Linked DNA regions of Actinoalloteichus hymeniacidonis. The protein of the gene in region 1 interacts with the protein of each later gene in a pairwise test. Links are inferred from orthologs where the notes say so. Each region holds a gene or a part of one and is shown in the gene's direction. Other genes may lie near its edges.

The links.
Region 2: the proteins of rsfS (region 1) and BKA25_RS10365 interact in binary tests that used the Escherichia coli proteins (3 or more experiments, as listed by UniProt). The link is inferred for Actinoalloteichus hymeniacidonis from one-to-one orthologs.

What each region holds. Positions count from the first base shown.
Region 1 is NZ_JACHIS010000001.1:4,557,990-4,565,439, reverse strand. What follows is about bases 2,760-5,446. They hold rsfS (ribosome silencing factor), read left to right. Parts: upstream 2,760-3,733; coding sequence 3,734-4,159; downstream 4,160-5,446. Other genes in these bases: octT (diglucosylglycerate octanoyltransferase), read left to right, coding at 4,764-5,446; BKA25_RS18980 (histidine phosphatase family protein), read left to right, coding at 4,156-4,767; nadD (nicotinate-nucleotide adenylyltransferase), read left to right, coding at 2,760-3,150. Outside these bases: BKA25_RS19005 (glutamate-5-semialdehyde dehydrogenase), read left to right, coding at 1-875; BKA25_RS19000 (cytochrome P450), read left to right, coding at 1,039-2,232; BKA25_RS18995 (ferredoxin), read left to right, coding at 2,247-2,471; more of nadD, read left to right, coding at 2,545-2,759; more of octT, read left to right, coding at 5,447-5,573; BKA25_RS18970 (DegV family protein), read left to right, coding at 5,570-6,430; BKA25_RS27980 (ComEA family DNA-binding protein), read left to right, coding at 6,807-7,450. UniProt on the Escherichia coli protein: Functions as a ribosomal silencing factor. Interacts with ribosomal protein uL14 (rplN), blocking formation of intersubunit bridge B8.
Region 2 is NZ_JACHIS010000001.1:2,348,757-2,353,490, reverse strand. Bases 1-2,783 are described here. They hold BKA25_RS10365 (ATP-binding protein), read left to right. Parts: upstream 1-737; coding sequence 738-1,829; downstream 1,830-2,783. Other genes in these bases: BKA25_RS10360 (DUF5682 family protein), read left to right, coding at 1,829-2,783; BKA25_RS10370 (DUF4132 domain-containing protein), read left to right, coding at 1-488. Also shown: more of BKA25_RS10360, read left to right, coding at 2,784-4,204; BKA25_RS10355 (VWA domain-containing protein), read left to right, coding at 4,207-4,734.

The sequences.
Region 1 (7,450 bases):
TGACGGTGGACGCCGCCGGGCTCTCGCTGAAGTCCGGCAATGCGGTGTTGCTGCGTGGGTCGTCCTCCGCCGAGCGGTCCAACACCGCGCTCGTCGGGATTCTGCGTGATGTCCTGGCGGCTCGGGAGCTGCCGGTCGACGCGGTGCAGCTGCTGCCCTGCCACGATCGAGCCTCGGTTCGGCACCTGATCACCGCGCGCGGTCTGGTGGACCTGGTCATCCCCCGTGGCGGCGCCGGTCTCATCAACGCCGTCGTCGAGCAGGCCACCGTTCCCACCGTGGAGACCGGGGTGGGCAACTGCCATGTGTACGTGGACGAGTCCGCCGACCTCGATCGGGCAGTTCGCATCGTGCTCAACTCCAAGACCCGCCGCCCCAGCGTGTGCAACGCCGCCGAGACCCTGCTGGTGCATCGCTCCGTCGCGGAGACCTTCCTGCCGAGGATGGGCTCGGAGCTGCGGGCCGCCGAGGTGCTGCTCCATGCCGACGCCACCGCCGCAGCGCTGCTGCCGGAGTCGGTGCCTGCCACCGAGGCGGACTGGGACACCGAGTACCTGTCGATGGACCTTGCGGTGAAGGTGGTCGACTCCCTCGAGGACGCCATCGATCACATCGGGCGACACGGTTCGGGGCACACCGAGGCCGTGCTCACCACCGACCTGCGGGTCGCGAAGCGGTTCGTCGCCCGGGTCGATGCTGCGGCGGTCGTGGTCAACGCCTCGACCGGCTTCACCGATGGCGCCGAACTGGGCATGGGCGCCGAGATCGGTATCTCGACGCAGAAGTTGCACGCCAGGGGACCGATGGGCCTGCCGGAACTGACCTCCACCAAGTGGGTCATCTGGGGCGAGGGACAGGTACGCCCGAGGTCGTGATCTTTTTCTCGATCGGTTTCCGGGCGGCGGCTCGCTACCCCGCCCGGCATACCGTCATGCGTGTGAGCGCACCGCTCACCACCCTCGTTGACTTTGGGTAGTCGTATTCTTACTCTCTGTGTGGATCTTCCATCTCGGAAGCCGCCGATGAGGAGACGACTGGATGGTCACAGCAGGCGAACCGAGGAGCTATCCCTTCGGGTCGGTCGACCGCTTAGAGCTTGATCCGACATATGCGGCCTTGCGCTCCACCGAGCCGGTGGTGAGAGTCCGGATGCCCTACGGAGAGGACGCCTGGCTCGCTACCAGCTACCAGGACGTTCGGACGGTGTTGTCCGATCCCAGGTTCAGCCGTGCCGCCTCCACCGGCCGGGACGAGCCGAGGATGAGTGAGGACGTGATCCAGGGCGGCCTGCTATCCCTGGACCCACCGGAACACACTCCGCGTAGGCGGATTGTGATGCGGTCCTTGAATACGCGCCGGATCGAGGAGCTGCGCCCGACGGCGCGGTCAGTAGCTGACTCGCTTATCGCTGAGATGGTGCACACCGGTCCGCCTGCCGACGTGGTCCACGACTTCGCCATCCCCTTGGCAGCCGAGGTGACCTTCGAACTTCTCGGGATGGCGACCGAGGACCGCAAACAGTTGTGCGAGTGGACCGACGCCACCTTGAGTGTGACCACGATGAGTCCAGCCGAGGTCGACGAGAGCATGGCGAGGTTGGCGGAATATCTCGCCGAACTGATCAACCGCCACCGGCGGACCCCGTCAGTCGGTCTACTCGGAGAGTTGGTGGACGCGGCCGACAACGGAGTCATCTCCGAGGATCAGATCGTCCCGACTTGGATCGGTGTACTCGCTTCGGGGAACGAGGCCGTCACAAGTCAACTCTCGAACTTCATCTACCTCCTCATCCAGTGGCCGGGCTTGGTCGATCGCCTGCGGACAGATCCTGGTCTGGCCCCCACCCTGGTAGAGGAACTGACACGTTTCGTGCCGCTCGGCGCAAGTGCAAGCTTCGCCCGTTATGCCTTGTCGGACGTACTGCTCGGTGACGTCCTCATCCGGGCGGGGGAGGCCGTGCTTCCTGCCATCGGATCGGCGAACCTGGATCCGGCCGCCTTCGAACGACCCGAGGATCTGGACCCGGATCGGATCGGTCGTCCGCATCTCGGTTTCGGGCATGGTCCACACCGCTGCCCTGGCGCCGCGCTGGCCGGGATGATGCTTCAGGTGGGATTGACCGCGTTGTTCGGGGCACTGCCACAGCTCCGATTCGCCGTCGAGGATGATGGTCTCGAATGGAAGAGTCCGGTGCTGGTCCGGGGTCTGGTCAGGCTTCCGGTCAGCTGGTGAGGGAGGACGACGTCATGAGTCGCTGGAAGATCGACGTCAACCAGGGGGCGTGCGTCGGATCGGGCATGTGCGCAGGCACCGCGCCCGAGCATTTCCGGCTCGACGGCGCTGCGGCCAGCGCGATCTCGGAGGAGATCGACGCGCACGATGGGGTGATCGACGCCGCGGACAGCTGCCCGGTCGAGGCCATCCTGGTGCGTGAGTTGGTCGGTGGGAAGGTCGTAGCACCGGTCGACTGACCTGGTCGGCCGCCGCCCATCCACCCGACCGGTAAGCTGCCCGTTCGTGTCCGAGACGACGGCGGTGAGTCCGATGGAGAGTTCTGCCCGTCGGCGGGTGGGTGTGATGGGCGGCACCTTCGACCCGATTCACCATGGCCACCTGGTGGTCGCGAGCGAGGTACAGGCACGCTTCGAACTGGACGAGGTCGTGTTCGTGCCCACCGGAAAGCCCTGGCAGAAGGACGGCCAGGTCATCACCGCCGCCGAGGACCGCTATCTGATGACGGTCATCGCGACGGCGTCCAACCCGAGGTTCTCGGTCAGCCGTGTCGACATCGACCGCGACGGGCCCACCTTCACCGTGGACACCCTGCGGGATCTGCGCACCCATTACACCGATACGGACTTCTTCTTCATCACCGGCGCCGACGCGTTGGGGCAGATCCTGTCCTGGCGTCGAGCCGACGAGCTGTTCGCGCTCGCGCACTTCGTCGGAGTGACCAGGCCCGGCTATCAACTCGCGGACCACCACCTGCCGGCAGGCTCGGTGACGCTGATCGAGGTGCCCGCGATGGCGATCTCGTCCACGGCGTGTCGCACGCGCGTGGCGGAGGGGATGCCCGTCTGGTACCTGGTTCCCGACGGCGTCGTCCAGTACATCTCCAAGCGGGACCTATACGTCGATTCCAGTCGCTGACCTGCTGTCTTGTCGCCATCGGGGGTCGGTGGGAATGAGTCCGATCGGTTCTGGAGTCGGTCCGTCGTGTGGTCCAGCACGGTGATCGCCGATGCGGTCTGGCGCAGGGCGTAGGCGAGGTGGAGCCACGGTATGCCATCGGCGAGAGCTCGGCGCCGGTCTGCGTTGTCCGATAGGTAGTGGCCTCATCGGCCTGTGCGGCGGGATCGACCTCGAACCGGCCGATGTCGCGGAGCCGGGTGGGCAGCACGCTCGACGTCCGGATGGGGGCGTTCCCGCCCGTCTCGGGCGCAGCAGCGCTGTGGATCGACGGTGTTGTCGAGCTGGCGTGACCCCTGTGGCACGAAGTAGTCCGGCAATCGATTACACCAGGTCAGCGACGAAACGAGTCGGCCAGGGTGGTCCTGGTTCCCGCTCGCATCACCGCACCGGGTGCGGGCTGTACCGGGGCCTGACGTCGGACCAGGATCGTTCCAACACCCGGCTACGTCACCTCACGTCTTTTTGCGTGTCGGCGATGTACCGGGCACCGGTACGCTCAGACACTCGAGCGGGCGAGCTTGCCCGCCACGGAGGGAGAACTGTGGTAGCGACCGACGAGGCGCGGAAGACGGCGCTCGTCGCCGCCCGTGCGGCGGCGGACAAGAAGGCCCACGAGATCGTGGTGCTGGACGTGTCCGATCAGCTTGTCATCACCGACTGTTTCGTGATCGCCTCGGCGCCCAACGAGCGTCAGGTCTCGGCCATCGTCGACGGCATCGAGGAGAAGCTGCGCGAGATCGGTGTGAAGCCGGTACGCCGTGAGGGCGCCCGTGAAGGCCGGTGGGTGCTGTTGGACTTCGTGGACGTCGTCGTCCACGTGCAACACGCCGAGGAACGTGCGTTCTACGGGCTCGAGCGGCTGTGGAAGGACTGTCCGAGGGTGCCGTTCGACGATGGAGCCCCCACGTCGACGTCTTCCGAGGACAGCGCCGAGGCGGCTTCGGCGACCGAGGACGATCAGGCGTGACGCTGTCCAGATTGGTGCTCTGGCGGCACGGCGAGACAGGGCACAACGCAGAGGGCCGGTTGCAGGGCCACCTCGATACCGAACTCACCGAGCGGGGGCGTGCGCAGGCTCGCCGTGCCGCGCCCGAGTTGGTTCGTTTCGAACCCGAGGTCGTGGTCACCTCGGATCTTCGTCGTGCTGCCGACACCGCGTCGGCCTTCCACCTGATCACCGGCGTCAAGACTCAGACCGACACCAGGTTGCGTGAGACGCACATGGGTGATTGGGAGGGTCTGACCTCGGTGGAGATCGAGGAGGCCTGGCCGGGGCTGCTGTCGAAGTGGCGCGACGATCCGACTCAGCCGACGCCGAACGGGGAGACACGGATCCAGGTCGCGGACCGCGCCGCAAGCGTCGTCGCAGACCTGGATAAGGAGTATTCGGGCACGGTGTTGCTGTGCGCCCACGGTGGTCTGATCACGACGCTCACCGGGCGGTTGCTCGGTCTGGATCTGCCCCATTGGCTGCAACTCGGTGGCATCGGGAACTGCCATTGGACGGTTCTGGAACGCCGTGCCGACGACATCGTGTGGCGGCTACGGCAGTACAACGCAGGCATCTCGGAGTGAACGCGGCGGATCGTAGAGGTGGGGAGCTGCTGGTCCTCGGCGATTCCCTCGCCTTCCACGGTCCGCAGGGCCCACATCCGGCCGACGAACCGAGGCTGTGGCCCAATGTCGCCGCCGCAGAGTTGGGCGGTACCGCTCAACTCGTCGCGGGGCTCGGTTGGACGGCACGGGACGCCTGGTGGGCATTGACCGGCGATCCGAGGGTGTGGGCCGCGTTGCCGCTGGTCCGCGCGGTGGTATTGGGTGTCGGAAGCATGGACACGCTGCCCTCGCCGCTGCCGACGGCATTGCGGGAAGGCATCCGGTACCTGCGTCCCGACGGCCTGCGTCGACGGGTCCGGGCGGGTTACCGGCGGCTCCAGCCGTCGCTGACCCGGGCCATGGGCGGTAAGCCGGTGGCGCTGCCGCCTCGGCTGACGGTCCGGTATCTCGATGAATGCAGACGGGCGATCCGAGCGCTACGTCCCGAGCTACCGATCATCGCGATGGTGCCCTCGGTCCACCGCGCCGACTCCTATGCCCGGATCCATACCGGGCATGCGCCTGCCGAAGCGGAGATCCGGGCCTGGGGCGGCCGAGTCGGCATCCCGTTGCTCGATCTGCCTTCGCTGGTCACCGACCACCTGGACTCCGGCCAGGGCAACCGTGACGGGCTGCACTGGGGCTGGACGGCACATCATGCCGTCGGGCTGGCCTTGGCCGAGCTGGTCATCGCGACCGGCGAACCCATCCGGACGGCGATACGGCCGACGCACCACGGCATCGAAGCGATGGCCTGGCGGCAGAACAGCAGGCGCCCGGGATGACCGTGGCCATCGTCACCGATTCGACAGCCCACCTCCCCGAGGGATTCGCCGAGCGATATCGGGTGCGGGTGGTGCCGCTGCACGTCCTGGTGGACGGCCGGTCGCGGCGAGACTGCGTCGACGTCGGCCCGAAGGAACTCGCCGCCGACCTCCGGGCCCACCGCCTGGTCACCACCTCCCGCCCGACACCGAGCGAGTTCGCCGCGGTCTATCGAGAACTGCTGCGGGACGGCGCCGAGATGATCGTCTCGGTGCACCTGTCGGCAGACCTCTCCGGAACCTGGGATGCGGCGTGGTTCGCAGCCGAGGAACTGGGCTCGGACCGGATCAAGGTGATCGATTCTCGTTCCACCGGGATGGGCCTGGGCTATGCGGTCCTGTCGGCCGCGATCGCGGCGGGCTCCGGTGCCGATGGCCACGAGGCTGCCAGGATCGCCGAGGAGACAGCGCTGCGGACCAGGGCCTTCTTCTGTCTGGACACCCTGGAGTACCTGCGACGTGGTGGTCGTATCGGCACTGCGGCGGCGTTCCTTGGCACGGCGCTGGCGGTGCGTCCGCTGCTACACGTCGACGACGGCGGCATCGTCCCCCTGGAGAAGGTCCGCACCTCTGCGCGGGCGCTGACCAGGCTGGTCGACCATGTCGTCGAGACCGCCGGGTCCGGCGATGTCGGCGTGGCGGTGCACCACCTGGATGCGCCGGAGCGAGCGGTGGAACTGGCGTCGAGGATCGAGGAACGCGTTCCCGGCTGCCGGGCCTGTCTGATCTCGGAGTTGGGCGCGGTGATCGGCGCGCATACCGGGCCCGGCGTGCTGGGCGCGGTCGTGTTGCCGGGCGGCCCTGACCTGATCGGCTGAGCCACCCGAGTGGCTGGGCGTAACCCCACGACGTTACGCAACCGAGGGCGATCGGAAGGCCGCCGTCGCGTTCTGACCGGGGAGTTGTCCACACCGTCCGATCCATCCACATGTGGATCTTGAACTCGGGTGTTGCTCGTGATCGACGGCTTGAATGCACGGCATGGCCGTTTCCACGACACCACGCCGAGCTGTCTTCCCGGGCCCTCGGCGGCGACTCGACGTCATCGTCACCGGGGAGGACGGCGATGGCGTGCCGCCGGACGCCGGTGTGACGAGGGCCGTCGGGGATGGCTGGAGACGGCGGGACGGGACCGGTCGAGGTGCTCCACCCGTCGGCGGGCGACATCGCAGTCGCGTCGGTGACCCGACCTCCGTGAAGCTACCCACCGAAGGCAGGCTCAACCGCCTCGTCCGGCGCTGGGTGCCCGCTGGCATCGGCTCGGCCCGACTGGACCCCGGCCGATCGGGCGCGCTGGCGCTCGGGCTCGGCGCGGTGGGTATCGCCTTGGTCGTCACGGTGGGATTGCTCTGGCGGTCCGCGCCTGCTGCGGAACCACTACCGCTGGTGCCCGCCGCCGCCACTCCGCAGACCTCGTCGACCTCGGTGGCAGAGACGACGACGGCGCCCGCCGAACTGGTGGTCAGCGTCGTCGGGCGGGTCATGACACCCGGACTGGTCACGCTCAGCGCGCCAGCCAGAGTGGCGGACGCGGTGGCGGCTGCGGGCGGGGCACACCCGGATGCCGATCTCGACACGGTGAACCTGGCTCGTCCGCTGGCAGATGGTGAGCAGATCCACGTCGATGCGCCCGTGCCACCCGGAGCGCAGTCCGACGGCGGCGTGGTCGGCGGTGGCGAGGCCGCGGCCACCGCCGGTGGTGGTGCCGCGATCGACCTGAACGCGGCATCGGTCGCCCAGCTCGACTCGCTGCCCGGCGTGGGGCCGGTCACCGCGCAACGCATTCTCGATTGGCGGACCGAACACGGTCGGTTCGATTCCGTCGAGGACCTGCGCGA
Region 2 (4,734 bases), 2.2 Mb from region 1 along the record:
ACGGCACCTTCGCCGATGTCGACGACGACGAAGTGCTCGTGGCCGAGGATGCCGAGGTCATGGTGGCGCATCCCGCCCTGCTGGGCGGCGACCCGGCGCGGTGGTCCGAAGTCTTCGCCGATTACCTGATCACCCAGCCGTTTCCGCAACTCGGCAGGCCGGTGCACACCTTCAGCGAAGCCGAACGCACCGAGAATCGCCTCACTCGGTTCGATGGGATGACGACCTACACCAGCCGGGTACATGCGCTCTGCCGACGCAACGCGGCGTGGACGTACTACTCGACCACGTTGTGTTTCCCGCTGGTCAGCGGGGCCGGGGACGTCCTGGTCGAGATCGACGCCGAGGATTCCTTCGCGGCGGAGATCAAGTGGGTTCGGCTGGTGGGGCACCGATCCGATCGGGATTCGGCCGATCTGCCGTTGAGCGAGGTGGGTCCGCTGGATGCCTCCGAACTCATCCAGACCCTGCTGGACCTGACGAGCTGATCTCACCCGGCGGTGTCATAGGCGTCGGCTAGGGTCCGCCACAGGTTAATCATTCAACCGAGCGCGGACCGGTTTCGCCGCTGTCGAGATCCCCGCCGAGGCATCGACACCCGTCATCAGAGCCGTGGCCCGCACACCGCCGGGTTGCTTTCCAGTCCACCGGGAATGGAACGCAGGCGCCACCGATGGCATCGAAGACAACACCGCACGCCCGTTCGCCCATCCGCGACAAGGAAGACCGCATCCCCCATGTCCCACGACACCCTGCAACGACCACCGGCCGAGATCCGGTACGCCGACGAACTGGCCCGGCTGCGCGCCGAGGACACCGGACACCGCCCGCCGGGATGGGCGCTGAGTCTGTCGGCCGCCCGCCGGTTCATCGTCGGCGACGAGCGCGCCGGAATCGCCCGCAAGTTCGTCGGCGACCCATCGCTCATCGACCGGGCGCTGGTGACACTGGCGACGAGTCGTGGCCTGATGTTGGTCGGTGAGCCGGGAACGGCGAAGTCGCTGCTCTCCGAACTGATCGCGGCAGCGGTGAGCGGCGAGTCGACCCTGACCATCCAGGGCGGCGCGGCGACCACCGAGGACCAGATCAAGTACTCGTGGAACTACGCGATGCTGGTCTCCGAGGGTCCCTCGCCGCGTTCGCTGGTGCCGGCCCCGATGCTGCGCGGCATGGCGGAGGGCAAGATCGTCCGCTTCGAGGAGATCACCCGCTGCCCGCTCGAAGTGCAGGACTCGATGTTGTCGCTGCTCTCCGAGCGCGTGGTGGCCGTCCCCGAGTTGACCGGCGCCGATTCGATGGTCTTCGCCCAGGAGGGCTTCAACGTCATCGCCACCGCCAACACCCGGGACCGGGGCGTCAACGAGATGAGCGCGGCGCTCAAGCGGCGCTTCAACTTCGAGACGGTGTTCCCGATCGCCGACTTCAACACCGAACTCGACCTGGTGGAACGCGAGGCCGGGAACCTGCTGCGGCGCTCCGGCGTCGAGATCGCGCCCCGGCGCGACGTGCTCGAGGTGCTGGTGACCACGTTCCGCGAGCTACGCGCAGGCAAGACCGACAAGGGCCAGTCGATGGAACGCCTCTCCACCGTGATGAGCACGGCCGAGGCGGTGTCGGTCGCCCACGCCGTCGGGCTGCGCGGCTGGTTCCTGCGCGGGCAGGAGGGCGACGCCGCCGACGTCGTGGAGTGTCTGGCGGGCACCGCCGCCAAGGACAACGGCGAGGACCTGGTCCGGTTGCGCCGCTACCTGGAACAACAGGTGCCCAAGAAGGCCACCGACGGTCAGTGGAAGGCGTTGCACGACGCCCGGCACCGGCTGCCAGGCTGATGCCCGCCACCTTCATCGGGGTCCGCCACCACAGTCCGGCCTGCGCTCGTCTGGTCGCCTCGACCATCGAATCGCTACGCCCGGCGATCGTGTTGGTGGAGGGTCCGTCCGATTTCAATGACCGGATCGATGAGCTGCTGCTCGGTCATCGACTGCCGATGGCGATCTTCAGCTACCTTCGGGACGGCAAGCGCGCGCAGTCCTCCTGGACTCCGTTCTGCGATTATTCGCCGGAATGGATCGCCCTCACCAAGGGTCGCGAGGCAGGCGCGGAGGTCCGTTTCATCGATCTGCCCGCGTGGCATCACTCGATGACCGATCAACGCAACCGCTACTCGGACGCGGAGAACCGCTATTCCGAGGTGGTCGACGAGCTGTGTCGCACCTTCTCGGTGGACAACATCGACGCCCTCTGGGATCACCTCTTCGAGGCGCAGGCGGACGGCGGGCTCGCGGAGCGACTGACCGCCTACTTCGACCTGTTGCGCGGCCAGGTCACCAAGGACCCGACCGCCGAGCACGACGAGGAGTCGGCGCCGTTCGCCGCGTTGGAAGCTGGCGAGATGGACATGGCGCGCGAGGCCTACATGGCCGCCTGGGTGCGCTCCGCCGTCGTCGAGGCGGGCGATCGACCAGTCCTGGTGATCACCGGCGGTTTCCATCGCCCCGCGTTGGTCGCCGCCTCGGCCGCCACCGACGGCGACTGCACGCCACCGGTGGTGCCGCAGCCACCGGCGGGCGCGGTCAGCGGGAGTTTCCTGGTGCCGTACTCCTTCACCAGGTTGGACTCCTTCGTCGGCTACCAGGCGGGGATGCCCTCCCCCGAGTACTACCAACAGCTGTGGGAGAACGGACCGAGGCAGGCCGCGACCAAGGTCATGCAGATCGTGGCGCAGCGGTTGCGCAAGCACAAGCAGCCGGTGTCCACCGCGGATCTGATCGCGGCGACCGCGAGTGCCGAGGGTCTGTCCCGGCTGCGCGGCCATCCGGAGCCCACCCGGACCGACATGCTGGACGGTCTGGTCACCGCGCTGGTCTCGGAGGATCTCGATCAGCCGTTGCCGTGGACGGTGCGCGGCACGCTCGCCGAGGGCGCGCATCCGGCCGTGGTGGCGATGGTGAGCGCGCTGGGCGGCGATCGAGTCGGTTCGCTGCATCCGAACACCCCCGCCCCGCCGCTGGTGTTGGCCGTGGAGACCGAGCTGCAACAGCACGGACTCGACGGTGATGGCGACGTGGAGCTGAACCTCGTCGAGGACGGCGATCGCCAGCGCAGTCGCCTGTTGCACCGCCTTCGAGTGCTGGACATCCCGGGCGTCGTCCGGGTGAACGGCCCGAGCACCGGCGCCGATACGCGGGCGACGGAGAGCTGGGCCCTGCAGGCGTTGGAGACCCGCCGCACCGCGTTGATCGAGGCGGGTTCCTATGGGGCCACGCTGATCGACGCGACATCGGCGCTGTTGACCGAGCAGGTCGCCGAGGCAGGCAACGATGTCGATGCGCTGGCCGCCGTGCTGTTCGATGCGGCGCTGTGCGGGCTCGACACGCTGGCGGACACCATCGTGTCGGCGGTGGCCGAAGGAGTGGCCGGGGCGACCGATCTCGGCGCACTGGGTCGGGTGTCGACCACGGTCCTCGGCCTGTGGCGGCACGACACGCTGCTCGGGTCGGCCCACAGCCTGTTGTTCGGCGAGATCATCAGCGGTGCCGTGACACGGGTGCTGTGGCTCGCCGAGGGCGTCCAGGGCGCCACCGCCCCGATGGATGTGCCCCGGATCAAGGCGATCGCCGCCGTGCGTGACGCATTCCGGCATGCCGAGCATGAGCTGGATTTGGATCGCGACGCCGCGCTGGCGGTGATGCAACGCATCAGCCTCGACGAGTTGGCTCCGCAGGACCTTCGTGGCGCGGCCTTCGGGTTCTGCTGGTCGATGGGCGACGCGGGATCGTCCGGTCAGGGTGGTGTCGATGCGGCCAGGGCCGCCCGGGGCGCGGCGCTGCCCACCACCTTGGGCGACTGGTTGGCCGGGCTGTTCGTGTTGGCCCGTGACGAGGTACTGACAAGCGAGGAACACGGCGATGCCGAAACCGACACGTCGGGTGTCCTGAGTGTGTTGGACGAGATCATCTCGGCGATGCCCGACGCGGACTTCCTCATCGCGCTGCCCGCCCTGCGCGGCGCATTCGAGTTCTTCCCCCCGAGGGAACGCGAGATCATCGCGGCCGGACTCCTCGCCAGACGCGGGAAGCACAGCAGCCCTCGGAGTCTGCTGCGGCTCTCGGTCGATCCGACCGTGCTGGCCGAGGCGATGGCGCTGGAGGCGAGAGTGGCCGATCTGTGTGCCCGCGAGGGACTCGGCGGAGCGGAGGCGTGACGATGTCCGACAGTGATCTCCAGCGATGGCGGCTGATCCTGGGCAGCTCCGCCGAGAAGCACACCGGCGGTCTCAGCGGGGATGCCGCAGGCCGGGATCAGGCGTTGAGCTGGTTGTACGGCCGCGACCCGGAATTGGCCAAGCGCGGTATCCGAGGCGATGGCGGCGGTGCAGGCAAGGAGGGTGGCGACGGGCCGTCGGCCCTGACCACGGTGGACTGGCTCGACTCGGTACACCGGTTGTTCCCCAAGGAGACCATCGAACGCCTGCAGCGCGACGCCGTGGAGCGCTTCGAGATCCTCGACATCGTCACCGACCCGACGGTATTGGAGCGGGTCGAGCCCAGCCCGAGTCTGTTGAGCGCGGTGCTGCGGACCAAGCATCTGATGAATCCCGATGTCCTCGCGCTGGCTCGCAAGATCGTCGAGAAGGTCATTCGGGATCTGATGGAGAAGCTGCGTACCGAGGTGCGGCAGTCGTTCACCGGAACGAGGGCTCGCAGGCCCAGCAGGTTCAAGCAGGCCCGCAAC